DNA from 3 places in the Haemophilus sp. HN_Hi16 genome. Region 3 is predicted to be linked to each of the others. Evidence: riboswitches for the same ligand, from Rfam matches in the RefSeq annotation. Region 3 holds a riboswitch; each other region holds the start of a gene.
What was found. A riboswitch is a leader RNA that binds a small molecule or an ion and turns the genes downstream of it on or off. The one in region 3 is predicted to bind thiamine pyrophosphate.

Region 1 (9,950 bases), 510 kb from region 3:
AGCGCATATTTTTAAGAGAGCCTGCAGGGGAAAGTAATTCTGGTTTGAATTGGGTTGTCATAATATTCTCTTTTGTCTGATTTCAGGTCAGGGATTTACTCAAGGTAAATCGTTAGGTGGGGTATTGTAGAGAAAATATTTGGCTTGTAAAGGAAAGTGCGGTTAAATTCTTAGTAGAATTTTATGTAAAATTTAACCGCTTAATAGATTGTATTTAATTCCTCAAATCTTAGGATAGTAATTTATCTTTCGTTTCTGAAATAAACCATAATCCAACCAAGCTCAACACAGCGTTTAGGGTTAAATAAATCCCCACACCTTTTAAGCCGTAGTGAGCATTCAGCGGTAAGGCAATGATTGCTGCAACACTTGCCCCGAATAAACCTGCAATATTATAGGTTAAAGAAGCACCTGAATAGCGGGCGTGAGTAGGGAAGAGTTCAGGTAAAAAACTCGCTAATGGCCCATAGCCCATTCCAATTAAGCCCATACCGATGATTAAAAACCAAAACAGACTAGCAGTTGTACCGTTTTCGAGAAATAACGGTAAGGATAAACTAAAAATCGCAACGCCAACAGTTGTCCAAATTAACCAAGTTCTTCGTCCGATTTTATCGATATATTTACCCGAAGCGGCAATCGTTATTGCCAAAGAAACCGCACTTGCCATCAATAAAGCGGTGAAAATTTGTGGTGAAAATCCTAATCCCATTGCATAACCAGCTTCTGATACTGTTGGGGCAGATTTTGCATAAATTTGGCTAAAGGCAATCATAATATAGAACAGCACATAGCCTGCGATGCAAACCAACATTCCTAAGAAAAACGGCTTAAAATGAGTAGTGACAACTTCCAACATTGGTAAGCGTTTTGGTTGGGGTTTGTTGAGTGCGGCGAGGAAAATCGGGGCTTCAGTTAGTTTTAGGCGAACATATAAGCCAATTGCCACTAAGATAACGGAAGATAAAAACGGTATCCTCCACGCCCATTCCGCCATAGCTTCTTGCCCGAAAATTGCCGTAATGCCTAAGAATACGCTATTTGCTAACAACAAGCCAAGCGGTGCCCCTAATTGTGGGAAAGTGCCATACCAACCTCGTTTACCTTCGGGAGCATTTTCGACCGCAACTAACGCTGCACCGCCCCACTCTCCGCCTAAACCGATACCTTGCCCGATGCGACACAAACAGAGCAAAATTGTCGCCCAAATACCGATGCTGTCATAGGTTGGCAACAAACCAATAACCACAGTGGAAACGCCCATCAACAGCAAGCTCATCACAAAGGTATTTTTCCGCCCGAAACGGTCACCGAAATGCCCGAACAATATTGCTCCCAAAGGACGAGCAATAAAAGTGAGTGCTAAAGTGGAAAGTGCCGCAATCTGCCCTGAAAGTGGATCTGCGGCATGGAAGAATTGATGGTTAAATACCAATACCGCTGCCATTGCGTAAATGTAGTTATCGAAATATTCAATTGCTGTGCCGACCATCGTTGCCGTCGCAACCTGTTTTAGACTATTTTGCGTATTCATCGCTTGCCTCCCGTAATGCTTTTGTTGCTGCTTTAACATTTTCTGCTTGGCTGATGGCTGTAATTACTGCCACACCGTCCGCACCAAATTCTCGTAAGGTTTTAACGTGAGCTAACTTCACTCCACCAATTGCCACAAGCGGTTTAGTTATGCCCGCATTTCGCAAAGTTTGAATAAACGCCATTCCTAGCGTTGGCTTCGGATTCTCTTTTGATTGCGTTGGAAAAATCGGGCCAATTCCAAAATAATCAATTTCCGCTAAATTTTCCCCAATATTCGCCTCATCTAAACGATTCACCGACCAACCAATAATCAGCGGTTTATCTGTTTTAGCTCGAATCTCTTGCACTGGCATGTCGCTTTGCCCAACGTGAATACCATCCGCCTCGATTTCCAATGCTAAATCAACATTATCATCCACAATAAACGGTACGCCATATTCACGGCACAAATCACGACAATTAATCGCCAATTCCTTCTGTACTGAAGGCGTATGTTCTAACGAAAATTTGCCTTTATCCCGAAATTGAAAGCAGGTAATCCCGCCTTCTAACGCTTGTTTTAGCACGAATAATAAATTTTCTGACAAGTTCTCGCCCAAATGACGGCAATCTTGCGTGCCTGCCACAAAGTAAAGCGGTAAGATTTTTTGAATATTTTTCATCTTTCAATCCTTAAAGGCGACTGTAAGCCCAATGATTTGTCGGTCCGTGTCCTTGACCAATATTCAACGGGTGAGAAATCGCAGCGGTAATAAAATTTTTCGCTGTTTTTACCGCACTTTGCAACGGTTCACCTTTCGCCAATTCAGCGGTTAAACAGGCAGAAAAGGTGCAGCCTGTGCCGTGCGTATGAGGCGTATCAAAACGTGGACTTTGCAAAGCGAAATATTCGCCGTTTTGTAAAAGGATCCAATCTTGGCACAGCTCACTTTGCGAATTGAGCGAATGTCCACCCTTAATAATCACATTCTTCGCTCCCTGTTTTTGCAAGGCTTTTGCGGCTTGTTGAATACTGGTGTCGTCCACAATCGCAATCCCCGTTAACGCTTCCGTTTCGGGAATGTTCGGTGTAATCACGTCTGCCAACAGCAGCAATTTTTGGCTTAACGCACTCACCGCTTGCTGTTGCAATAACGGTGCCCCACCTTTGGCGATCATCACTGGGTCTAGCACCAGCGTGCCGAATGGTTTATCAGCAAGAAAATCGGCCACGCATTCAATAATTTCTGCATTGCCTAACATACCAATTTTGCAACTTGCAATCTGGAAATCATTTTTGACCGCTTCCAGTTGCGCTTGAATTGTTTTCAGTGGAATAGGGTGAATATCAAATACGCCAAGTGTGTTTTGTGCCGTAACTGCTGTAATTACGGATGTACCAAACACGCCGCGCATTTGGAAGGTTTTAAGATCCGCTTGAATGCCTGCACCACCGCCACTGTCTGACCCTGCGATGGTTAAAACTTGTTTCACATTACTCATTAATGCGCCCTCTTTGTCCAATGGTTTCAGGGGAAAGTGCAGCAAGCTCGTCCAACAAACGGATTTGGAACTGTCCCACTTGTGTGGTTAAGCCTTGCGCCGCACACTCGCCTGCAATGGTGTATGCTACACAGGCTTCTAATGTCGCAGAAAAATAATTCCCTTCACTTACCGCTAAAAAAGCCGCACACACGGCACTCAACAGACACCCCGAAGCCGTGACTTTCGGGAACAATGGCGTGCCGTTGTGAATGGTCGCAGTTTGTGTGCCATCGCTGACAATATCCACCACTCCGCTAATCAACACCGTACAGCCATGGCGTTGAGCCACTTTCTCGGCAACGGCTTTTAAATCCACTTCGCCTTGCCCTGCATCTACACCTTTTGCCTGCCATGCTTCTCCTGCAATCGCAGCCAGTTCACCTGCATTGCCACGAATCAGAGCAAATTTTACCTCGGCTAAAAGCTCACGAATGGTCTCACGGCGATAGCTCGTTGCCCCCACACCAACAGGATCTAACACCACAGGAATCCCAACCGCATTCGCGGTTTTGCCCGCTAATAACATCGCCTCTCGCTCCTTTCCAATCAGCGTGCCGATATTAATGACCAACGCTTGACTGATTTTCGGTACTTCCTGCATTTCTTCGACATTCGCCGACATCAATGGCGAAGCCCCCAATGCTAACAAGCCATTGGCACTAAAATTCGCTGCCACAATGTTGGTGATGTTATGAATGAGCGGATTCTGCTCACGGATTTTGGATAGATAGATGGATTTCATTTTGTCTCCTGTTGTTAAGCCAAATCCAACCCCATTTGCCAGAACGCAATTTCCATTCTGGTTGCGGTGGTGAAAATCTGTTGAATCTCGGCAAGTTGGCTTGGGTTTAGCGGTTTGCAAAGTGCGGTAAGAAAATCAACGGTTTCTTGGGCGGATTGTTGAAATTCCTCGCTCGCATAGGTATCAATCCACGTTTGATAAGGATTGCTTGGTAGTTTTGGATAATTTTCTGTGATGTAGCGGGCGACTTGTGCGTAACCCAAAGCACAAGGGGTCACGGCTGCATAAAGCTCAGCTAAACCGCCCGTCATGCCGCAATCAAGCAAATAGCGGGTATAAGCAATACAAGCGGCACTTTCTTGAGTAGCAAAAATCTCTTGTTCGCTAATGCCCCATTGGCGGCAATAATTTAAATGTAGTTGAATTTCTTGGCAAAGAATCTCTAAGGTTTTGCGAGGAATTTCCATTTCCGCAAAATTTTTTGCTTTATATACACCCAAAGCAAAGGCTCGACTATAGTGGAACAGATAGAGGTAATCCTGCTTCAAATAGTGTTGAAAACAAGCTTTTGGCAGCGTACCTTTTGCGAGCTGTTGCACAAATTCATGCTCAACATATTGCTTCCAATAAGGTTGCGCTTGCTGAATTAGTTGGTTGATCATCATTTTCCCTTACTGTAATTCGACAGCATAGTCTTTCAATTCAAGTGCTTTTGGAATCAAGCCTTTTTGATGCATAAATTCCGCCATTTGTTGATAACGTTTGGCATCCAATTGACGAGGTTTATTGGCTAAGAAGGGGAGCGTGTCTTTCCACGCTAGTTGGTTTAATGGCGTGTTGAGTTCATTCGGTTTATAGCTGACAAAGGCTTGCCATGCGTCATTTGGGTTGTTTTGTAGGTAGGTTGTAGCTTGTTCAAGTGCGGTTAAAAAAGCGGAAATTTTTTTAGAGGCAATATTGTTTTTGTTCGCTACTAAAATCAATTCATCATAAGCAGGCACGCCATATTGTTCAGGGAAGAATGCGATACCTTCTTGCTTTTCTAAAGCAAGCTGATTGAGTTCAAAATTACGAAATGCACCAATCACAGCATCCACTTGTCCAGTTAAAAGGGAGGGCGAAAGGGACCAATTTACATTCACTAATTCCACATCTTTATTGCTTAAACCAATAGAATGAAGCATTGTCTCAAGCAATCCATCTTCAAAACCGCTGACAGAATACCCCACTTTTTTACCTTTTAAATCAGCAAGGGTTTTCAAATTACTCTTTTTTAGCACCACTACGCTATTTAATGGATTTGAAATCAGTGAACCCACTCGTACTAAGGGTAAGCCTTCTGCCACTTGTTGATAAAGCTGAGGCTGATAACTCACGGCTAAATCAACTTTTCCTGCCGCCGCTAATTTCGGCGGTAATGCTGGATCAGCAGGTTCAATAATATTAACCTCAAGGTTATTTTTCTCAAAAAAACCTTTCTGCTGTGCCACAATGATGGCTGCGTGATCGGGGTTTACATACCAATCTAGCATTACGCTGATTTTCTCTTTTGCAAAGCTAGGAAGCGTGAGCATTAGCCCCATTACAAAGCTGAAATAACGGATGACTGTCTTCATTTTTTTCTCCTTTAATGAAAAGTTAAACAGACCAAATAAAACGATGTAATAGCCTATCAATACTGAAATATAAACAGAGTGAAATTGACACTAAAATTAGTAAGGCAGCAAACATTAAATCGACTTGCATTCGGGCATTGGCGTGAATCATCAAATACCCCAACCCTTCAGACGAACCTACCCATTCGCCCACCACCGCACCAATCGGGGCAACCGAAACGGCAATACGCAAGCCCGAAGCAAAAGCAGGTAAAGCCGCAGGTAATCGCACTTTAAGTAATAAACGCAAGGGGGAAATGTTAAAGGTTTTCGCCAGATCGAGCCACGCTTGTGGGGTGTTGCGTAGTCCATCATAACAAGCTGCCGTGACGGGGAAGTAGATAATCAGCACCGACATCACAATTTTGGATGCCATTCCATAGCCAAACCACAACACCAACAACGGTGCGATAGCAAACACAGGAATCGCTTGCGAAATGACCAAAATCGGCAATAACACGGCAGAAATTTGACGAGAAAATGAGAGCAACAACGCCGAAATCAACCCAAACAGAAAGCCTAACAACAGTCCTAAGCAGATTTCTAACAACGTGACTTGCGTATGTTGCCAAAGCAGCTCAGCGTGTGTGAACAACTGCTGCCCTACAGCTTGCGGTGAGGGAAAAATGTAGTGTGGGAAGCTGCCCAAGGTTGCAACCATTTGCCAGAGCATCAACAACACACCTACAATTAAAAGCGGTTTAAGTAGGCGAATTTTCATTGTTCGCCCCCTAATTCTCTCAATAATTGCTGCTGCAACGCCCATAAATTGGCTTGATGCAACTCACGCGGGGCGTTACCTTCGGGCAAAATTACCGCCGATAATGCTGTTTGATGAGTTTCAGGCGAACGCAGTACAAAAATACGATGGCTTAGTCGCAACGCCTCTTGCGGATCGTGGGTTACGAGCAGCACTGATTTATCTTCGAGCAGTTCAAGGGCTAAATCTTGAAGTTGATGGCGACTGATGGCATCAAGAGCGGAAAAAGGCTCATCTAGCAAAATCAAATCTGCCTCTTGCATTAAGGTGCGTGCCAAGGCAACCCGCTGTTTTTGCCCGCCTGAAAGTTGCGAACAAGGCTTGTGCCAATGTGCTGCCATTCCCACTTTTTCAAGCAACATTTTAGCTTTTTCAGTGGTTTTTGCAGATTTTCGCCCAAATAAGACCGCTTGCAATTGCACGTTATCGACAATTGATAGCCACGGATAAAGCGTCTCTTTTTGAGGCAACCACGCAATACGAATTGTCGGTTCAACTAGGATTTTCCCCTGCACCACGCCTTGCGTTTCAATGCCCGCCAGTAGTCGCAAAAGTGTCGATTTTCCCACGCCTGAACTGCCCAACAAGCTTACCCATTCGTTCGGCAACAGGGTTAAATTAAGATGCTCAAATAACGTTTGCCCATTAAATGCAAGACTCAAATCTTGAATACGCACCATCGCTCGCCTCAATGATTAAAGGGAATGCGTAATAAAAAAGAAAGGATAAGAAATGGAATGAAAAGAAAATGGATTTATTGGCATATTAGTTTCCTACGTCAGTGCTAACTGTTTCAGGTTCACGGGTATCATCTCAGCCTTTCGGCACCCCGACTAAAAGTGGGAAAAATTCTATACTGTAATGAAAAATAAAACAAGGCTGAATTTTATTGGCTTTGGTTTATGATTTTTTAGAAAAACTAAATTTATAAAAAATGCCTTTCCTATTTATGAACAGAAAGGCATTTTTATTGAATGAATTTCAGTGCTTTTTATTACTACAACATAATATATCGCAGAAATTAACCGCACTTTTTTATCTAAATGATTATTTTACGCGAGAGACGTATTCGCCAGAGCGGGTATCAACTCTGATTACTTCGCCGATTTGAACGAAAAGAGGTACTTTTACTACTGCACCAGTGCTTAATGTTGCGGGTTTACCGCCAGTGCCTGCGGTATCGCCTTTTAAGCCTGGGTCTGTATCGACGATTTCTAATTCAACAAAGTTTGGTGGAGTAACAGTAATTGGCGCGCCATTCCATAAAGTCACGATACAATCTGCTTGGTCTAATAACCATTTTTCTGCATCGCCTACAGCTTTTGCATCTGCAGAGTACTGTTCAAATGTTTCTGGGTGCATGAAATACCAAAACGCATCGTCTTTGTATGAATAAGTTAAGTTAAGATCCATAACATCAGCCGCTTCAACTGAGGTGCCAGATTTAAAGTTTACGTCTAATACTTTGCCTGAAATTAATTTACGAATACGAGTACGAGTGAATGCTTGACCTTTACCTGGTTTTACAAATTCATTTTCAACGATTACACAAGGCTCGCCGTCTTGCATAAATTTTAGACCCGGTTTGAAATCACTGGTAGTATATGTGGCCATATTTGAAATATCCTAAAAATGAGAGATGGTTTGAAAAGTGCGTATTTTAACCCAAGAACCCGTCATTAGAGAAGAACAAAATTGGCTCACAATTCTAAAAAATGCCATTTCAGATCCTAAATTATTGCTAAAAGCCTTAAATTTACCAGAAGATGATTTTGAGCAATCTATTGCTGCGCGGAAACTTTTTTCGCTCCGCGTGCCACAACCTTTTATTGATAAAATGGAAAAAGGCAATCCGCAAGATCCCCTTTTCTTGCAAGTGATGTGCTCTGATTTAGAATTTGTGCAAGCGGAGGGATTTAGTACAGATCCCTTAGAAGAAAAAAATGCCAATGCGGTGCCAAATATTCTTCATAAATATAGAAATCGCTTGCTCTTTATGGCAAAAGGCGGTTGTGCAGTAAATTGTCGTTATTGTTTTCGCCGACATTTTCCTTACGATGAAAATCCAGGAAATAAAAAAAGCTGGCAGCTGGCATTAGATTACATTGCAGCACATTCTGAAATTGAAGAAGTGATTTTTTCAGGTGGCGATCCTTTAATGGCGAAAGATCACGAATTAGCGTGGCTAATAAAACATTTGGAAAACATACCGCACTTACAACGTTTGCGTATTCACACCCGTTTGCCTGTTGTCATTCCGCAACGAATTACTGATGAATTTTGCACTTTATTAGCAGAAACTCCTTTGCAAAAAGTGATGGTGACACACATTAATCATCCGAATGAAATTGATCAAATTTTTACTAATGCGATGCAAAAATTAAACGCCGTGAATGTCACGCTTTTGAATCAATCCGTTTTACTAAAAGGCGTGAATGATGATGCACAAATTCTAAAAATATTGAGTGATAAACTTTTCCAAACAGGCATTTTGCCTTATTACTTGCATTTGCTGGATAAAGTGCAAGGGGCGAGCCATTTTCTGATTAGCGATATTGAAGCTATGCAAATCTATAAAACCTTGCAATCTCTGACTTCTGGCTATCTTGTTCCTAAACTTGCACGAGAAATTGCGGGCGAGCCAAATAAGACTTTATACGCAGAATAAGATCCGATAAAATACGCATAATTTTTTGCCACACTTTAGTGGCTTCAATTTTCTGGTTAATCTCAATAACAGACATTATGCGTACTCTAGGGGGTTCTATGAATCAACATCAAAACGGATCGTCATCCCAAAATGAATTAGATTTAGGACTTAATCAAGCAGAGCCGATTACACCAAAGAAAGCAGTTCAGCCAAGTTCATCAATTTTAGGTAAAGCAAAAGGGTTGTTTACCAAAAAAAATCACGTGCAAACTAACTTTCAGCAACGTAAAGAACCCACTTTTGGGCATACTCCTGCTCAAGAAAGCACACCTTTTATTTCTAGCGAAACATTGAGAACGGAACAAGAGCCTGTTCTTCAAACAAATTCCACAGAAGAAAATATTTCTGCGGTTGATGAAGAAATCAATGCTGAAAATAACGCTGATGAAACCGTCGAAAAGGCTGAAAAACCTATTTTAGCTCAACCAGAAAAATGGAAAGTATTACAAGTATTGCCAGCAAAACATCGTCGTTTATTTATGGCTATTTTTGTGTTGGTTATTTTATTGATTATTTTCTTTGCATTAAAACCAAGTTCTGACACCGTTGAGTCTTTCACTCAATCTAACAGTAATGAAATTCCTGTGCAGTTCCAATCGTTAGATCAAAATCAACCAGTTGAAACCACGATTTTAGATAACCCTCCTGCACAAAATCAAATGCCAAATGAAATGGCTGCGGCATCTGTTGCACCTATGCAAGCAGCTCAAGCGGAACAGCCTCAAATGCAACCTGCACAAACGCAAACAGAACAGCCAAAACCAACTGTGCCTGTTCAGCCGATGAAAAAAGCGGTAGAGCCACAAGTTGCGCATAAAGATACCGCGAAAAAAGAAGTGAAAGTGGCGGAGAAAGCACAGGCTCCATCAAAAGCAACGGAACAAAACGTCGCTGAAACAGCAGGAAAAGCACCGATTGTTGAAGCCAAACCTGTTCAAGATAAAAAAGAAAAGAAAGTTCAAATCGTTGATGCAAAACCTGTGAGTAAATCTACAGCCTCTCGCCTTTCTGCAAAAACATTAA
Region 2 (9,950 bases), 920 kb from region 3:
GCTATAATCAAGAATTTGAAATACGCGCACAACGTGAGGGAGAGGCGTTTATGGGTCAGTCCGATTCTCCTGAATTTGTTACCGCACTTCGTCAAAACATCGTTAATCTAATGATTGATCAAGAATTACTTCGCCAATATGTTAAAGAATTAAAATTAGGCGTGAGTGATGAAATGATTAAACGTGCAATCGTGACTGATCCTAATTTTCAAGTAAAGGGTAAATTTGATAATTCTGTTTATCAACGAATATTACAACAAAATCATTTAACGTCAGATGGTTACGCTTCAATTTTACGTGCTTCGTTACCTCTTGAACAAATACAAAATGGCGTTGCTAACAGTGAATTTATTGTTCCTGCTCAAGTAAAAAATAGTGCAGAAATTTTCTTTCAAAAGCGTTTAGCTCGTTTAGCAACTTTATCTCTTGCAGATGAAATGGCAAAACAATCAGTATCTGATGATGAAATCAAAACTTATTATGAAGCTAATCAAAAATCTTTTGTTCAGCCAGAGCAGGTTAAAGTTCAGTATATTGATCTTTCTGCAGATAACATAAGTAAAAATCTTCAAGTTACAGATATAGAAATTGCACAATATTATCAAGATAATAAAGCACAATTTATGACTCAGCGTTTAGCACATATTCAATTTGCAAATGAACAAGATGCGAAAGTGGCTTATGAGGAATTACAGAAAGGGGCAAATTTCGCTGATGTCGCTAAAACGAAATCTTTGGATAAAATTTCTGGCGAGAATGGCGGGGATTTAGGCTGGGTAAATGCGAATGAATTACCAAAAGCCTTTGAAGATGCCGCAGCTGCATTGCAGGTAGGGCAATATAGCCAACCAATCAATGTGGACGGCAATTACCATATTGTGTTAGTACAAGAACGTAAAGCGCAAAGTTTAGAGAATGTGAAAGCTCAAATTGCAGATTTAGTTCGTAAATCTTTGATGGAGAGTCGTTATTTTTCTTTAGAAAAACAAGCGAGTGATAAGGCTTTTGAAGACAGTAAGTCTCTTAATACTGCAGCACAAGCAGCAGGTGTTAAGGTTCAAGAGAGCGGATATTTTTCTCGTCAAAATGTGCCAGCTGGATTAAATTTCCCTAATGTTATTTACACAATATTTGAATCAGATACTACGAATGTTGGTATGAATTCTGAACCAATTAATGTAGGCGATTATCACACAATTATTGTACGTGTGTTAGATCGCAAAGCAGAGGGCGTAAAAAGTTTAGAAGAGGCTAAAATAGATATTGAAACTTTCTTAAAACGTCAGAAAGCTGAGAATGTGCTTAATGAAAAAGCACAACAAGCAGTGAAAAAATTAAGTGAAAACCCTGAATCAAAAATAGATGGCATTAATTTCTCAAGTGAGCAGACTTTTACGTTAAGTGAAAATAAAGATCCTATTTTAACAAATGGTATATTTTCAATTGCTAAACCAAAATCAAATGAAGCTCTTTATCAAGTGGTGCATAATTCAAATGGCGATGTGGTTGTTGTTGCCTTGAATAAGGTTGAACAAAGCAGTTTAAGTGAAAAAGAATTGTCGCAATTTGGTATGCAATTATTGCGTAGTCATCAATCTGAATTACAACTTCAGTTAATACAGGGATTACGTGAGAGAGCGAAAATTGAGGTAAATGACTCTTTCATCAATCAAGATGATGAAGTGCAACAATAACAGGTTAAATGATAATTTGAGATAAATTTTGCTCAAAAGTGCGGTAAATTTCACCGCACTTTTTTACTTTTGTGCAAAAGGAAGTTAATGATGTTCGGGAAAAAAATAATTCATTCCAAAACAATATGGTTTTATTTTTTATTGTTTCTCTTTTCCATATTTACCAATATGGGATTAGGCAATGTATTAAGTGAGAATATTCCCGTTTCAGATTACGCAATTTTATTTGTTATCACGGCGATTTCTTTTTATTTTACCCCTTGGCTTGGGCGAATATTAATTACTGTATTATTCCTCAGTGCGCTATTTTATTGCTCTGCTGGTTTTTTCTATGGAATTCCATCTTTGGGGATTATCGCTTCTGTTTATGAAACGAATATTAATGAAACCTTAGAATATTACACAACCATTCCTTTTTGGATATTTTTATTTCAAGTTAGTTATATCATTTTATTTGTTGCTTTAATGAAATTAAGTTTTTATGTTAAACAACAAGCATTTAAATGGCTAAATATGGTTGTTATCAGCCTATTATTAGTTTTTTCTTATAATCAATTTTCTAATTGGAACTACGCCTATAAATTCCGTTTTTATCCCGTTCTTTTTTATTCTGAATTTGATCGAATGAATGATCTGTATTTAGAACAACGAGATTTTCTAAATCAATCCGTTAATGCGCCGTCTCAATGGGATATTCAATCTTTTACGCCAAAATATAAAAATTATATTTTAATTATTGGTGAAAGTATGCGAAAAGATTATATGTCGTTATATGGCTTTCCACTGAAAACTACGCCATTTTTAGAGCGTGTGAAAGGCACAGTTTTTGAAAATTATTATTCTGCAGCACCGAATACGCAACCGTCTTTACAACACACCCTATATCGAGCAGAAAAAGGGGAAACGGTTTATACGGATAATATTATTTCTTTAGCCAAAAAAGCGGGCGTGAAAACTTATTGGATTTCTAATCAAGGCAAAATTGGGGAATTTGATACGATGGCCTCTCGTATTGGTCAAAGTGCAGATGAAACGATTTTTATGAAGCCGTTAGGTTATAACTCTAAAAAAGTTTATGACGATGAAATGTTGCCTGTATTAGATAAAGCCTTAAAAGAAAATATTACGAATCCAAAATTAATTGTGATTCATTTAATGGGCTCACATCCAGCCTTTTGTGAGCGTCTTCCGTACGAGGTTAAAAATTATTTTATTAATCAATCTATGTCTTGTTATTTAGAATCGATTAAATATACGGATCAGTTTTTAGAAAAATTAAATTCGCAGTTAGTATCGCAAAATGAACCCTATTCGGTGATTTACTTTTCTGATCATGGGCTTGCTCATTATGAGGATTCTGAAGGTTTATCATTGCATCCAAATAATCTTTATAAACAAAATTATGAAATTCCTTTCGTTATGTTTTCGAGTGATAGTAAAAAGCTAGAAAAAATAAAAATGCCACAATCGGCATTTAATTTTGTTTATGGTTTTGCTGATTGGATGGGAATTAAGGAAAAACATTTACAAGGCGTGGATTTCTTCCATCCTGAAAAACAGGAAATTAAGGTATTTGATTGGAATAACGTTGTAAATGTTAAAGAGTTGGCTGATGATCCAGCAAAATTACCAGAAGCCGTTCAGTAAATGAGATCGTGCTTTATCATTTATCGGCTTGTGCTAGAATGAGCGGAATTTTTTTAAAAGGGAAATAGTATGTCCAAAAAATCAGGGCTTTCGTTTTTATGGTTAAGTGCGGTCGCTTTTGTGGTTGATTTGCTCACTAAATACATTGTGGTACAAAAATTTGATTTGTATGAAAGTGTTAATGTGCTGCCTGTTTTTAACCTGACTTATGTTCGCAATTATGGCGCAGCATTTAGTTTCTTGGCAGATCATAGTGGCTGGCAACAATATTTCTTTATTTTGTTGGCATTGGCTATTTCAGGCATGTTGGTTTATTTTTTAGCAAAAAATAATGCCGAACAAAAAATCCAAAATTCTGCTTATGCACTGATTATTGGTGGTGCATTAGCGAATATGGCAGATCGCGCTTACAATGGTTTCGTCGTGGATTTCTTTGATTTCTATTGGGATATTTATCATTATCCAGTGTTTAATATCGCCGATATTGCCATTTGTATTGGTGCAGGGTTGTTAGCATTGGATGCGTTTAAGAGCGAAAAGAAAAAAGTACAAGATAAACAAGTAGAAAAGTGCGGTCAGAAATGAAGATAATTTTAGCCAATCCACGAGGATTCTGTGCCGGTGTAGACCGTGCTATTAGTATTGTTGAACTCGCCTTAGAAATTCATGGCGCACCGATTTATGTTCGTCATGAAGTGGTGCATAACCGATTTGTTGTGAACGGATTGCGTGATCGTGGTGCGATCTTCGTGGAAGAATTAAGCGAGGTACCTGATGGTGCGATCGTGATTTTTTCTGCGCACGGTGTATCTCAAGCCGTTCGACAAGAAGCGAAAGACCGCAATCTCAAAGTATTTGATGCAACCTGTCCTTTGGTGACCAAAGTGCATATGCAAGTTGCTCGTGCAAGTCGAAAGGGAACAAAAGCGATTTTGATTGGACATAAAGGACACCCTGAAGTTGAAGGCACAATGGGGCAGTATAGTAATGAAGATGGCGGAATTTTCTTGATTGAAAAAGTAGAAGATATTGCACGTTTGCCAATGCAAGACAATGATGATTTAACCTTTATGACGCAAACCACTTTATCGCTAGATGATACAGCAGAAACTATTGCTGCATTAAAGGAAAAATATCCCGCTATTCAAGGGCCACATAAAAACGATATTTGTTATGCGACAACCAATCGTCAAGAAGCGGTGCGAGAATTGGCTAAATTATCAGATTTAGTGTTGGTTGTGGGGTCTAAAAACTCATCAAATTCAAATCGTTTAGCTGAATTGGCGTCTCGAATGGGGATTAAATCACAGCTTCTTGATGATCCTTCCGATATTCAAGATGATTGGTTTAATGATGTAAAAACCATAGGGATTACAGCTGGCGCGTCTGCACCCGAAGAATTAGTTCAATCGATTATTTCCCGCTTAAAAGAGTTTGGTGCGGATACTATAGAAGAGCTGCAAGGTTTAGAAGAAAATATGTTCTTTGAGGTGCCAAAAGAGCTGAGAATAAAAGAAGTTAATTAATATTAAGGGCTTGTCGTAAATGATAAGCCCTTTGTTTTTTCATTCAAATTAAGAATTTTTGCGATCGAGATCGCAAAAGTGCGGTCAGTTTCTTGAGGGTTTTTGCAAGGCAGGAAAAAATAGGTGTGTTGATTGTTGATCAACGATTCATATTATAAGGAAACCTCTATGAAATTAATGAAAACATTATTCACTTCGGTTGTATTGTGTGGGTCACTTGCAGCTGGTTCCACTTTTGCTGAAAACAAGGTGGTTGAGCAAACAACTCAAGCTGTTGTGACCACTCAAACGGATTCACAAGTAGCACCAGCTATGATGGGAGATAAATTGAATATTAACATAGCAACTGCCAGTGAAATTCAAAAATCCCTAACTGGCATTGGTGCGAAAAAAGCGGAAGCTATTGTGCAATATCGTGAAAAACACGGTAATTTTACTAATGTAGAACAGCTTTTAGAAGTACAAGGAATTGGCAAAGCAACACTAGAGAAAAATCGTGATCGTATAATCTTTTAATTTTCTAACCTCCAATGAATGCCCTGTTTCACAGGGCTTTTTTATTCTTTACACACAGAATACATTAAAAAGCCGTTGGCAACTTGAGTAAATTTTAATACACTAGCAAGCCTAGTCGGGGTGCAATACGCTGAGATCATACCCGTGAACCTGAAACAGTTAATACTGACGTAGGAAACTAGGAATATAGCCTTATCTCCTTTTCGTCATTATTGCTGCCTTTTAATCATAAATAAGGATGTAATAATGAACCTTCTTAAATTAACCTTAATTTCTACCGCACTTTTTTCCACTGCAGCATTAGCACAATCACAGCAAAGTGTGAACGTATATAGCTACGATTCTTTCACTTCTGAATGGGGTGCGGGGCCAAAAGTAAAACAAGATTTTGAAAAAGCCCATCCACAATGTGCGATTAATTTTACGCCTTTTGAAAGCGGTGGTGTGTTACTTAACCGTGTTCGTTTGGAAGGGAAGAAAACCAAAGCGGATATTGTGCTAGGTTTAGATAACTTTGTTTTAGAACAAGCTGAAAAAACAGGTATTTTTGCACCAAATAACGTGGATTTAACTCCGCTTGATTTACCAACAAAATGGACAAATAAGACCTTCTTGCCTTTCGACTTCGGTAACTATGCTTTTGTGTATGATAAAACCAAATTACAAAACCCACCGAAAAGTTTGAAAGAATTGGTTGAACGCCAAGATCTTCGTGTGATTTATCAAGATCCTCGCACCAGCAGTGTGGGACGTGGTTTATTGGTTTGGATGAATGTAATTTATCCTGAAGATAAAATTCAATCTGCTTGGAAAAATTTAGATAAGCATACGGTAACAGTGGGTAAAGGCTGGTCAGATACTTACGGTGCATTCTTAAAAGGCGAAGCGGATTTAGTATTAAGTTACAGCACATCGCCACTTTATCATCAACTTTTTGAGAAAAAAGATAATTATGCGGCGACAGATTTTGCGGAAGGGCATATTACTCAAGTAGAATTAGCGGCAAGAGTTGCCAACCATCCAAATCAATGTGCGGATGATTTTATGGCATTTTTAATTTCGCCTACAGCACAAAAACATATTGTGACAGCCAATATTATGTTGCCAGTTATTCAAGGCGAAATTGAACCGCACTTTGATGCGCTTAAAGTTCAACAAAAAATGCAAACACCAATTAATCCAACAGTGAATCCTGAGCAGTTAAAAAATTGGATCAGCACTTGGCAAACTACATTAACAAAATAATTTGATGCTGTCGTTATTTCATCATCCACAATTCCGCCTGCGTCATTATGTGGGCGGCGTTGTTGTCATCGGCGTGATTACGCTTTTTTATGGAAGTGCGTTAAGTTCAATCTTTACATTGGGCGATGAATTACAATGGCGAGCTTGGTTTACTGATGATTATCTACAGCATCTGATTCTTTTCAGTTTTGGGCAAGCTTTACTTTCTACCGTTTTATCTATTTTCTTTGGTTTACTTCTCGCTCGGGCATTATTTTATAAGCCATTTTTTGGAAAAAAGTGGTTGTTAAAATTAATGTCGCTAACTTTTGTCTTACCTGCTTTAGTGGCAATTTTTGGTTTGATCGGTATTTATGGTTCAAGCGGTTGGTTAGCTTGGTTTGCTAATCTTTTTGGAATGTCGTGGCAGGGGCATATTTACGGACTGTCGGGAATTTTAATTGCCCACCTTTTTTTCAATATTCCACTGGCAGCACAGCTTTTCTTACAAAGTTTGCAAAGTATCCCTTATCAGCAACGTCAGCTTGCAGCCCAGCTTAATTTACAAGGTTGGCAATTCGTTAAATTGGTGGAGTGGCCTGTTTTTCGTCAGCAATGTTTGCCCACATTTAGCTTGATTTTTATGCTGTGTTTTACCAGTTTTACCGTTGTTCTTACGCTAGGTGGTGGGCCTCAATATACAACATTAGAAACAGCAATCTACCAAGCGATTTTATTTGAATTTGATCTGCCGAAAGCAGCACTTTTTGCTATGTTGCAATTTGTATTTTGCTTGGTTTTATTTAGCTTAACATCGCGTTTTTCGCCTTCTAATCAAAATGGTTTGAGCAATAGTAATATTTGGTTTGAGAAACCTAAAAGTGCGGTCAAAATTTTCCATATTTTGGTTTTACTTGTTTTTGTCTTTTTCCTTTTTTCTCCAGTATTGAATATTCTTATTAGCGCATTGAGTTCATCAAATTTACTCACAGTTTGGCATAATTCTCAGCTATGGCGTGCCTTAGGCTATTCACTTTCTATCGCACCCTTGTCCGCATTACTTGCATTAACGATGGCAATTGCCTTATTGCTTTTATCACGCCGTTTAGAATGGTTGAATTATCAAAAAATATCGCAATTTATTATTAATGCTGGAATGGTAATTTTAGCCATCCCGATTTTAGTACTTGCGATGGGGTTGTTTTTATTATTACAAGATCGTGATTTTTCCAATATTGATTTGTTTATCATCGTTGTGTTTTGTAATGCCTTAAGTGCAATGCCTTTTGTTTTACGTATTTTAAGCGCACCTTTTCATAACAATATGCGTTATTACGAAAATCTGTGTAATAGTCTAGGAATTGTGGGTTGGCAACGTTTTTATCTGATTGAATGGAAAACCTTGCGCGCACCGCTGCGTTATGCTTTTGCTTTAGGTTTAGCGTTATCTCTCGGCGATTTTACGGCGATTGCGTTATTTGGCAATCAAGAGTTTACTTCTCTACCGCATTTGTTATATCAGCAGCTAGGGAATTATCGTAATCAAGATGCAGCTGTAACCGCAGGGATTTTATTATTGCTTTGTGGCATATTGTTTGCCTTTATTCACACATATAGGGATGCCGATGATTTATCTAAATAATGTGATTTTGAATGATAAAACCTTACCGATGTGCTTTAATTTGAGCGTAAATGCTGGCGAACGTGTTGCAATTATTGGCGAAAGTGGCGCGGGGAAAAGTACTTTATTGAATTTAATTGCTGGGTTTGAATTTCCTGCTCAAGGAGAAATTTGGTTAAACGATAAAAATCATACGCGTAGTGCGCCTTACGAGCGTCCTGTTTCTATGCTATTTCAAGAAAATAACTTATTTCCCCATTTGACTGTACAACAAAATCTTGCCTTAGGAATAAAACCCTCTTTAAAATTAACCGCACTTGAGCAGGAAAAAATTGAACAGGCCGCTTGCTCCGTAGGATTGGGCGATTATTTAGAGCGTTTACCGAATTCTCTTTCAGGGGGGCAAAAACAACGAGTGGCATTGGCACGTTGTTTGTTGCGAGATAAGCCAATTTTGTTATTAGATGAGCCTTTTTCTGCATTAGATCAGAAACTTCGGGTAGAAATGCTGGCTTTAATCGCTAAACTTTGTGACGAGAAAGATTTAACATTGCTACTTGTTACCCACCAACCATCGGAATTAATCGGTTCGATAGATCAGATGTTAGTGGTGGAAAATGGTCAGATAAGTCAATTACAAAAAGGGGTGTAAAATTAGTTTCATTCATAACGTTGAATTGATTGTTTCTACCATATACACTAATTCATCAATTAAGAAAGTATAAAAAGCGTGGTGTTTTTAACCGCACTTTCAAAGGAAAAATATGTTAGCGGAAAAATTACAAATTAACTCTATTACACCTCATCCAAGTGTAGAATATTGGTCTGTTTGCAAAGTAGAGGCGTTATTTGAAACGCCATTTTTGGAATTAGTTTACCGAGCAGCGCAAATTCATCGTAAGCATTTTAATCCTCGCACGATTCAGTTATCCACGTTAATGTCTATCAAAACGGGTGGATGCCCAGAAGACTGTGGTTATTGCCCTCAATCAGCCCGTTATCATACTGGCGTACAAAATCAACAGTTATTAGATGTTAATGAAATTATTGCGAAAGCAAAAATTGCGAAAGCGCGTGGTGCAGGGCGTTTTTGTATGGGAGCAGCTTGGCGAGGCCCTAAGCCAAAAGATATTGAGAAAGTCACAGAAATTATTAAAGCAGTGAAATCCCTTGGTTTAGAAACTTGCGGTACCTTTGGTTTATTGCAAGACGGTATGGCAGAAGATTTAAAAGAAGCTGGATTAGATTATTACAATCATAATCTTGATACCGCGCCAGAACATTATGCGGAAGTGATTGGTACACGCCGTTTTGATGATCGTCTTAGCACTTTAGGAAAAGTACGCAAAGCTGGGTTAAAAGTGTGTTGTGGCGGCATTGTGGGGATGAATGAAACTCGTAAAGAACGAGCAGGATTAATCGCGAGCCTTGCAAATCTTGATCCGCAACCTGAGTCAGTGCCGATTAATCAACTCGTTAAGGTTGAAGGTACACCCTTAGCCGATGCGGAAGAATTAGATTGGACGGAGTTTGTGCGAACGATTGCTGTTGCACGTATTACCATGCCAAAAAGTTATGTTCGTCTTTCTGCAGGTCGCAGTGGTATGACTGAAGAAATGCAAGCGATGTGTTTTATGGCGGGGGCAAATTCGATTTTCTATGGCGATAAATTACTTGTTACAGATAATCCAGAAGAAGATGGCGATCAGTTATTAATGGCAA
Region 3 (9,950 bases):
AACCCATAGAGGGTTGGGTAATGTCTGAAAAGTTAGATGGCGTACGCGGTTATTGGAATGGAAAGCAATTATTAACCCGACAGGGGCAACCTTTATCGCCGCCCGCCTATTTCATTAAAGATTTTCCGCCTTTTGCCATTGATGGCGAATTATTTAGTGAGCGAAATCATTTTGAGGAAATTTCATCCATCACAAAATCTTTCAAAGGCGAGGGTTGGGAAAAACTTAAATTGTATGTTTTTGATGTACCTGATGCAGAGGGGAATTTATTTGAGCGTTTAGCTAAATTGAAAGCGTATTTAGTTGAATATCCCACAACTTATATTGAAATTATTGAGCAAATTCCTGTTAAAGATAAAACCCATTTATATCAATTTCTTGCACAAGTCGAAAATTTGCAAGGCGAGGGCGTTGTTGTACGCAACCCCAATGCTCCTTATGAACGTAAGCGAAGCTCACAAATTTTAAAATTAAAAACAGCACGAGATGAAGAATGTACAGTCATTGCACACCATAAAGGCAAAGGACAATTTGAAAATGTGATGGGTGCTTTAACTTGTAAAAATCATCGGGGAGAATTTAAAATCGGTTCGGGTTTTAACTTAAACGAACGAGAAAATCCCCCTCCGATAGGATCTGTGATTACTTATAAATATCGAGGTCTTACGAATAATGGAAAACCTCGATTTGCAACCTATTGGCGAGAGAAAAAATGAGCCTATTTATTAGTCTGACAAAATGAATTTAATCAATATGGAAACAAGCGATTAATTTGCCATCAGTATGTTGCTCTAAGTGCGGTTGATTTTCACGGCATTTTTCTGTCGCTTTCCAACAACGAGGATTAAATGCACAGCCTTTGGGCGGATTAATCGGACTTGGCAATTCGCCCGTCAGCTTTATACGTTCACGGCGCAAGTTTGGCGACAAACGTGGTGTCGCTGAAAGTAACGCTTTGGTATAAGGATGTTGAGGATTAGAGAAGATTTGCTCTGTTGTTCCTTTTTCGACACAACGACCTAGATACATTACCATCACTTCATCAGCGATATGTTCTACCACAGAAAGATCGTGTGAAATGAACACGTAAGACAAGCCTAATTCATCTTGTAAATCCATCATTAAATTCAGTACTTGCGCACGCACGGAAACATCCAATGCAGAAACAGGTTCATCGGCAACGACAACATCAGGATTTAACATTAAACCACGTGCAATGGCGATGCGTTGGCGTTGTCCACCTGAAAACATATGGGGATAACGGTCATAAAATTCAGCTCGCAATCCCACTTTTTCCATCATCGATAAAACTTTTTCTCGCCGTTCTTTGGCGGAAAGTTTTGTGTTGATAATTAATGGTTCTTCCAAAATTGAACCAATCTTTTTACGTGGATTTAATGACGCATAAGGGTTTTGGAAAACAATCTGAATTTTTTTACGACGTAGTGCTTTTGTTTCAGAATCATTTTCTAAAAAATTATGCCCTTTGTAATACAGCTCGCCTTCGGTTGGTTGTTCAATCATGGTTAGTAAACGTCCTAGCGTTGATTTTCCACAACCAGATTCCCCCACGACAGCTAAAGTTTTACCACGTTCAAGCTGAAAAGAGACACCGTCTAAGGCTTTTACTTGCTGTGTTTTTGCAAACAAGCCTTTTTTTACAGGGTAATATTTTTTTAAGCCAATCGCATTTAATAATGGCGCATTTTCTTTTATTTCATTCGTCATTATTAAGCTCCTTGATATTCAACGGGATTGCCTTGCTCGTTCAGCGGAGTATGGCATTTTACTTTACGCGAACCGATCTGATGCAATAGAGGTTCAACTTGGCGGCAGTATTCAGTGGCATAAGGGCAACGAGGATTTAATAAGCAGCCTGTTGGGCGATCGTATTTTCCAGGTACTACACCTTGTAATGACGCTAAGCGAGATTTTCCTTCTGCAAATTCTGGTAATGAACGTAACAAGGCTTGCGTGTAAGGATGTTTTGGATCGCGGAAAATATCTTTTGCGGTGCCTTCTTCAACGATTTGTCCAGCATACATCACGATAATTCGATCAGCCGCTTCTGCCACAAGTGCTAGATCGTGAGTAATCAAAATTAGGGACATACATTCTTTCTTTTGTAATTCAAGTAAGAGTTCCATAATTTGTGCTTGAATAGTCACGTCCAATGCGGTGGTTGGCTCGTCAGCAATCAATAATTTAGGTCTGCAGGCAATTGCCATCGCAATCATCACACGTTGGCTCATACCGCCAGAAAGCTGATGGGGATAAACATTCATTCGAGATTCAGGATCTGGAATACCAACCAATCTTAAAAGCTCTAAAGTGCGGTCTTTTCTCGCCTTTTTTGTGCCACCCTCGTGAGTTTTTAACGCTTCCATAATTTGGAAACCCACAGTATAAGCTGGATTTAAACTTGTCATCGGATCTTGGAAAATCATCGCAACATCAGCACCAATAAGCTGACGTTTGGCTTTATGATCTAAAGTAAGTAAATTTGTGTTTTCAAATTGCAAGGATTCTGCCGATACACGCCCAGGATGATCAATTAATCCCATAATTGCGAGAGAGCTAACAGATTTCCCTGATCCCGATTCTCCCACAATGCCAAGCACTTCGCCTTGTGCAACTTGATAGCTGATACGATCCACTGCTTTAAATGGCGTTTTTTTATCGCCAAAGTGAACAGAAAGTTCTTTTACGTCTAATAATGCCATTCTGTTTTCCTATTGTTTGAGTTTTGGATCAAGGGCATCACGCAAGCCATCGCCCATTAAGTTGAAAGCTAATACCAAAGATAAAATCACTAAACCGGGAATTGTAACCAACCAGTTTGCCGCTTGCATAAAACCACGTGCTTCTGAAAGCATTGTGCCAAGTTCTGGTGTTGGCGGTTTTGCCCCAATGCCTAAGAAACCAAGTGTCGCGAGTTCTAAGATCGCATTAGAAATACCCATTGTCATTTGCACAATTAAAGGGGCTAAACAGTTTGGTAAAATCACAATAAACATGAGGCGTAAAATACCTGCACCAGCCACTTTAGATGAAGTCACATAATCACGATTTTTTTCATTTATCACGGCTGCTCGAGTTAAACGCACATAGCTAGGAATTGACACAACGGCGATAGCTAAAGTGGCGTTGGCGAGTGATGGCTCTAAAATAGAGACGACCACAATCGTCAAAAGCAAGTTTGGAATCGCGAGCATAATATCAATTAGGCGAATGATAATTGTATCTAGCACGCCGCCATAATAGCCAGAAATCAAGCCAAGACTGGTGCCAAAGGCACAGGATAGCAATACGATGACAAATCCCGCAAAGACGGAAATTCGTGTTCCGTAAATGATGCGCGAAAGAATATCTCGCCCAATATCATCTGTCCCGAGTAAATAGGCAGGATTGCCGCCCTCATACCAAGCGGGAGGCAGTAAAAGTGCGGTACGATTTTGCTCCGTTGGATCAAAAGGCGCAATATAAGGCGCGAGAATGCTGATTAAGGCAACCAGTAAAATAAAGATTAAGCCAATTAGCGCACCACGATTTTGTTTGAAGTAAAACCAAAATTCTTGCAAGGGCGTTTTCGGCGCGAAAGTTGAAGGCGTGTCAGACATAATTTCTCCCACAATTAATGACGGATACGCGGATTGACCACGCCGTAAAGTAAATCGACGGTTAAATTTACCACAATAATAATCGTCGCAATAATCAGTACAGAACCTTGTAATACTGGATAATCACGGGCTTGAATAGCATCAATAATCCATTTTCCAATTCCTGGCCAAGAGAAAATGGTTTCGGTGAGAACTGCACCAGAAAGCAATTGACCTACAATTAATCCCACTACAGTAACAACAGGAATTAACGCATTACGCAATGCGTGAACAATAACAATTCGAGTATAGCTTAAACCTTTTGCTTTTGCCGTGCGAATGTAATCTTCGCCTAATACTTCCAACATCGCAGAGCGTGTCATACGAGTAATAATGGCAAGAGGAACTGTGCCTAATACGATGGCAGGAAGAATTAGAGATTTCACTGCATTTTCAAAAGCACCAGAAACACCTGAAAGCCAGCTATCAATAAGCATAAATCCTGTTGGTGTATCGATCCAAAATTCATTATCTAAACGTCCGCCTTGCGGTAAACCAAGTTGTGGCGAAACATATAAAATTAAAATTAAACCCCACCAGAAAATTGGCATAGAATAACCTGTGAGCGATGCTACTGTAACCGTGTGAGAAATCCAACTGTCTTTTTTTACTGCGGCAATTGTGCCTAAAATAACGCCGCCTAATAATGACCAAAATAACGCAAAAAATGCTAATTCAGCGGTAGCAGGAAAAAGCGTAAAAAATTCACTAAGAACAGGTTGTTGAGTGCGGAACGATGCACCGAAATCCCCCTGCAACACATTCCCGATGTAATTGAAATATTGTTGGTATAAAGGAAGATCTAAGCCTAATTGATGCATCATTTGTTGATGTGCTTCTGGCGTTAAGCCACGTTCCCCCATCATAATTTCCACAGGATCACCAGGAATAAAATGCACAAGGGCAAAGGTAATAAAAGTAATGGCAATAAAAGTAGGGATCACCATTAAGATACGTTTGAAAACAAATTTAAACATTCCAGCACTCAATAGACAATAAAAGTGCGGTAAAAATCCACCGCACTTTTCAAAAAAAAATTCATCGGTAAAAAATAAAACGCTTCTGGATTCTACCGCACTTTTTCCAGTTTTGCCAAATGCGCAATAAGCCATTTAATGCCTTGTGCTTGGAAAGCAATTTGGAGACGCGTATTGTTATCAGAACCTTCAACATTAATCACTGTGCCGAAACCAAATTTTTCATGTTTGACTTTTTGTCCCATTTTCCATTCATTTTTACTTACAGGGGATACCGACCCGACTTTTGCAAGGTTCATTGCTCGAGTGACTGTCCCTCGTAAACGAATTTCTTGAATACATTCTTGCGGTAATTCTGCAATAAAACGCGATGGTAAATGACGTTCTTCTTTTGCATATAATCGACGGCTTTCTGCATAAGAAATTGTCAGTTTTTTCTTCGCGCGAGTAATACCAACATAAGCTAAACGACGTTCTTCTTCTAAACGTCTGGGTTCTTCAAAAGAACGAAAACTTGGGAATAATCCTTCTTCTACGCCCACCATAAATACACGAGGAAATTCTAAGCCTTTCGCAGAGTGTAACGTCATCATTTCTACACAGGATTGATGCGGAGAGGCTTGTTCTTCGCCAGCTTCTAAGGAAGCGTGAGTTAAAAAGGCAGTGAGTTCGGTCATTTCTTCCGCATCATTAGGTTTAATAAATTCACGGGTTGCGGTAACTAATTCTTCCAAGTTTTCAATACGCACTTCGCCTTTTTCGCCTTTTTCTTGTTGATACATTTCATATAAGCCCGAATGTTTAATCACAAAATCAGTTTGTGCGAAAAGTGGCATTTCTGCGATATCAAGTTGTAATGAATTAATTAATTCTTGGAAACGTAATAAGACTGTTGAGGCTCGTCCAGCCAACATATTTTCTTGTGTTGCGACTTGTACTGCTTGCCATAAGGTAATTTGGCGTTCGCGTGTTAAGTTACGCAATATATCTAAAGTGCGGTCGCCAATGCCACGGGTTGGCGTATTAATTACACGCTCAAAAGCCGCATCATCTTGACGATTATTAATCAAACGAAGATAGGCTAACGCATCTTTAATTTCTTGACGTTCAAAGAAACGCATACCGCCATAAATACGATATGGAATTTGACAACGAATTAAGGCTTCTTCAATAACCCGTGATTGACTATTACTACGATAAAGTACAGCGCAATCATCAAGTTTTCCGCCATTTTCTACCCAATCCTGAATTTGTGAAGCAACGAATTTTGCTTCGTCTAATTCATTAAAGGCAGCATAGATGCCCACGGGATCGCCTTTTTCACCCTCTGTCCATAAATTTTTACCGAGACGATCACTATTGTTTGCAATCAATTCATTTGCGCTGTTTAGGATATTGGCGGTAGAACGATAGTTTTGTTCAAGACGAATGGTTTCTGCTTTGAAATCTTTCAAGAATTTTTGAATATTTTCAATTTGTGCGCCACGCCAGCCATAAATAGATTGATCATCATCGCCCACAATCATTACTTTGCCTGTTTTTCCTGCGAGAATTTTGATCCATTTATATTGGATTTTATTGGTGTCTTGAAATTCATCTACCAAAATATGCTGAAAACGTTGTTGATAACGTTGCAAAATCAATGGTTTTTTCTCAAATAATTCATAGGATCGAATTAATAATTCAGCAAAATCGACTAATCCTGCGCGATCGCAAGTGTCTTGATAAATCTGATAAATTTTAATCCATTCACGTTCTTGACGATCATTAAAATCTTCAATGTCGTTTGGTCGCAAGCCTTCATCTTTTTTGTTATTGATGTACCAACAAGCCTGTTTCGGCGGAAAAGCTTTCTCATCAAAATTATGTAATTTTAATAACCGTTTAATTAAACGAAGTTGATCTTCTGAATCCAAAATTTGGAAATCCTGTGGCAATCCTACATCTAAATGGTGGGCTCGCAATAAACGATGGGCAATGCTATGAAAGGTTCCAATCCACATACCAAATAATTGATGTTGTGCGTGTTTGGCAAGGGTAGATTGAATACGATGACGCATTTCTGCTGCCGCTTTATTGGTAAACGTTACCGCCATAATACTGCCTTCAGAAATATTTTCTACCGCAATTAACCAAGCGATACGGTGCGTCAATACGCGCGTTTTACCAGAGCCTGCACCAGCTAGCACTAAGTGATTACCAAGAGGAGCAGCTACGGCTTTGCGTTGTTTATCGTTAAGTCCGTCAAGTAATTCAGAAATATCCATGATGAAATTTTTATCTGTTCAAATTTACAGGAATTATAAGTCTAATTTTTTTATATCACAATCAAGAAAATCATAAACTTATCCGACTTTACAAAAATAGTATTACAACTTATATTGATTCACGGTTAGTCGGGGTGCGGACATCGCTGAGAAAATACCCGTGAACCTGAAACAGTTAGCACTGGCGTAGGAAACTAATCTCTCCTTCTTACTTAAAGGGCTGACTTACTTTTTTCTGTATTCATATAAGTAAGGATGCATCATGACACTCTCTTTTTCTTTAAAAAATTCTTTTAAATTGACCGCACTTTCCAGCGTGCTTGGTTGCGGCTTATTAGGATTAAGTTTATCAACCCCTGCTCAAGCAGAAGGCAAATTAGTGCTGTATTGCAGCGTCCAAAACACGACTTGTGAAAAAGTCGCTCGCGCTTTTAGCAAAAAATATAATGTGGACACTCAGTTTGTGCGTAATAGCACTGGGACTGTATTAGGCAAAATCAAAGCTGAAAAAGAAAATCCACAAGCAGACGTGTGGTATGGCGGTACATTGGAACCGCACTTTCAAGCACGAGATGCAGGTTTGTTAGAAACTTATCGTTCGCCTCTGCAAAAAGAAATTATGCCTCAATTCAAAAAGCTCACGGAACAACGTGGCGATACTACGTCGATTATTTATCTTATGGAGCTTGGCATTGGGATGAATGAAAAACTGCTAGCTGAAAAAAATATCGCGAAACCTCAATGTTATGCTGATTTATTAAAACCAGAATTTAAAGGGTTAATTCAATATCCAGATCCTCGAGTATCGGGCACTGGCTACACTATTCTTACAACTTTAATTGAAATTATGGGCGAAGATAAAGCCTTTGCTTATTTGAAAGAACTTGACAAAAACATTGCTCAATACACGAAAACTGGATTAGCAACGGCTAATATTTCTACGGGCGCAGCCGCTGTTGATATTGGTTTTATGCATACTTATGTGCGTGAAAAGGATAAAGGTGCGCCAGTTATTGGTACTTTACCTTGCGAAGGCATAGGCTATACGTTAGGGGCGGTCAGTATCATTAAAAATGGACGCAATTTAGAGAATGCTAAACGCTTTGTCGATTTTGTTCTTTCTGCTGAAGCCCAAGAAATTCATTGGCGTGAGGCGGATTCTTACCAACTGCCAACAAATATTCATGCCAAAGCGCATCCACATCTTTCAGAGCCAGCAAAACTTAAACTACTTGATATTGATTTCATCAAATTTGGTTCGGATCAAGAGGCGAAACGATTAATAGAACGCTGGGTTGAAAATGTGAAGGAAAGAAAAGAGTAATTGATGTTAGCCTGATAAAAGTGCGGTGAAAATTCACCGCACTTTGCTTTTCCCCTTGAAATCTTTCTTTTTATTCTTATATCTGTGACGTTCAATTTTTATCTTTATGAAGGAAAAAATTATGTCACAAAATCAAGAAACTCGTGGCTTCCAATCTGAAGTCAAACAACTCCTCCAATTAATGATTCATTCTTTGTATTCCAACAAAGAAATTTTCTTACGTGAATTGATTTCTAATGCTTCTGATGCGGCAGATAAATTACGCTTTAAAGCACTTTCCAACCCTGCTTTATATGAAGGCGATGGCGACTTGCGTGTGCGTGTTAGCTTTGATGCGGATAAAGGCACTATCACAATTAGCGATAACGGCATTGGTATGACTCGTGAGCAAGTCATCGATCATTTGGGGACGATTGCAAAATCAGGAACAAAAGAATTTTTAACCGCACTTGGCCAAGATCAAGCAAAAAATAGCCAGCTTATTGGGCAGTTTGGTGTGGGTTTTTATTCTGCTTTTATTGTGGCAGATAAAGTGACTGTAAAAACTAGAGCGGCTGGCGAAGAGGCGGATAAAGCTGTGCTTTGGGAATCTGCGGGCGAAGGCGAATATTCTGTGGCGGATATTGAGAAAAAATCTCGTGGTACAGATGTGATTTTACATTTACGTGAAGATGAAAAAGAATTTTTAAATGAATGGCGTTTGCGTGAAATTATTGGTAAATATTCTGACCATATTGGCTTGCCAGTGGAAATGCTGACGAAAGAATACGATGATGAGGGCAAAGAGTGCGGCGAAAAATGGGAAAAAATCAATAAATCTGATGCCCTTTGGACGCGTTCTAAAAATGATGTTTCCGATGAGGAATACAAAGCGTTTTACAAACACTTAAGCCATGATTTTGTTGATCCTGTGACTTGGGCGCATAACAAAGTGGAAGGAAATCAAGCATATACTAGTTTGCTTTATGTACCAGCTAAAGCACCTTGGGATTTATTTAATCGCGAACATAAACACGGCTTAAAACTTTATGTTCAACGTGTATTTATTATGGATGATGCTGAGCAATTTATGCCGAATTATCTACGTTTTATGCGTGGTTTAATCGATAGTAATGACTTGCCATTAAATGTATCTCGTGAAATTTTACAGGATAACAAAATTACGGCTGCACTACGCAAAGCATTAACTAAGCGTTCATTACAAATGCTAGAAAAATTAGCAAAAGATGATGCAGAAAAATATCTTAAATTCTGGAAAGAGTTTGGTTTAGTCTTAAAAGAAGGCCCTGCAGAAGATTTTGCTAACAAAGAAACTATCGCAAAGTTATTGCGTTTTGCTTCGACACATAATGATGGTAGTGAGCAAACTGTCTCTTTAGAAGATTACATCTTGCGTATGAAAGAGGGGCAAAAAGCTATCTATTACATTACAGCGGATAGTTATGTTGCAGCGAAAAATAGCCCACACTTGGAATTATTCAATAAAAAAGGCATTGAGGTTTTATTACTTTCCGATCGTATTGATGAATGGATGTTAAGCTATTTAACTGAATTTGACGGTAAACAATTACAAAGTATCACGAAAGCAGATTTGGATTTAGGCGATTTAGCGGATAAAGAATCTGAAACACAAAAACAACAAGATAAAGCCTTTGGTAGTTTTATTGAGCGTGTGAAAAACTTGCTTGGCGAACGTGTGAAAACGGTGCGTTTAACTCACAAT

Region 1: it holds a riboswitch for thiamine pyrophosphate, as region 3 does, so the genes downstream of both, ACPT9C_RS02545 (ABC transporter ATP-binding protein) here and ACPT9C_RS05045 (ABC transporter substrate-binding protein) in region 3, are expected to answer to the same signal.
Region 2: it holds a riboswitch for thiamine pyrophosphate, as region 3 does, so the genes downstream of both, thiB (thiamine ABC transporter substrate binding subunit) here and ACPT9C_RS05045 (ABC transporter substrate-binding protein) in region 3, are expected to answer to the same signal.

What each region holds. Positions count from the first base shown of each region.
Region 1 is NZ_CP187500.1:504,218-514,167, forward strand. Features, by position in the region: gene yegQ (tRNA 5-hydroxyuridine modification protein YegQ) at 1-61, opposite strand, end outside; gene ACPT9C_RS02510 (MFS transporter) at 230-1,534, opposite strand; gene thiE (thiamine phosphate synthase) at 1,518-2,198, opposite strand; gene thiD (bifunctional hydroxymethylpyrimidine kinase/phosphomethylpyrimidine kinase) at 2,209-3,018, opposite strand; gene thiM (hydroxyethylthiazole kinase) at 3,011-3,802, opposite strand; gene tenA (thiaminase II) at 3,817-4,464, opposite strand; gene ACPT9C_RS02535 (ABC transporter substrate-binding protein) at 4,474-5,418, opposite strand; gene ACPT9C_RS02540 (ABC transporter permease) at 5,441-6,178, opposite strand; gene ACPT9C_RS02545 (ABC transporter ATP-binding protein) at 6,175-6,897, opposite strand; TPP riboswitch at 6,971-7,059, opposite strand; gene efp (elongation factor P) at 7,265-7,831, opposite strand; gene epmB (EF-P beta-lysylation protein EpmB) at 7,869-8,885, shown strand; gene oapA (opacity-associated protein OapA) at 8,984-9,950, shown strand, end outside.
Region 2 is NZ_CP187500.1:1,931,089-1,941,038, reverse strand. Features, by position in the region: gene ACPT9C_RS09625 (SurA N-terminal domain-containing protein) at 1-1,694, shown strand, start outside; gene ACPT9C_RS09620 (phosphoethanolamine transferase) at 1,782-3,341, shown strand; gene lspA (signal peptidase II) at 3,411-3,926, shown strand; gene ispH (4-hydroxy-3-methylbut-2-enyl diphosphate reductase) at 3,923-4,867, shown strand; gene ACPT9C_RS09605 (helix-hairpin-helix domain-containing protein) at 5,036-5,383, shown strand; TPP riboswitch at 5,490-5,577, shown strand; gene thiB (thiamine ABC transporter substrate binding subunit) at 5,630-6,628, shown strand; gene thiP (thiamine/thiamine pyrophosphate ABC transporter permease) at 6,633-8,249, shown strand; gene thiQ (thiamine ABC transporter ATP-binding protein) at 8,233-8,880, shown strand; gene bioB (biotin synthase BioB) at 8,993-9,950, shown strand, end outside.
Region 3 is NZ_CP187500.1:1,014,964-1,024,913, reverse strand. Features, by position in the region: gene ACPT9C_RS05075 (DNA ligase) at 1-716, shown strand, start outside; gene ACPT9C_RS05070 (peptide ABC transporter ATP-binding protein) at 745-1,728, opposite strand; gene dppD (dipeptide ABC transporter ATP-binding protein) at 1,731-2,723, opposite strand; gene ACPT9C_RS05060 (ABC transporter permease subunit) at 2,733-3,620, opposite strand; gene ACPT9C_RS05055 (ABC transporter permease subunit) at 3,635-4,636, opposite strand; gene uvrD (DNA helicase II) at 4,729-6,903, opposite strand; TPP riboswitch at 7,024-7,113, shown strand; gene ACPT9C_RS05045 (ABC transporter substrate-binding protein) at 7,166-8,227, shown strand; gene htpG (molecular chaperone HtpG) at 8,349-9,950, shown strand, end outside.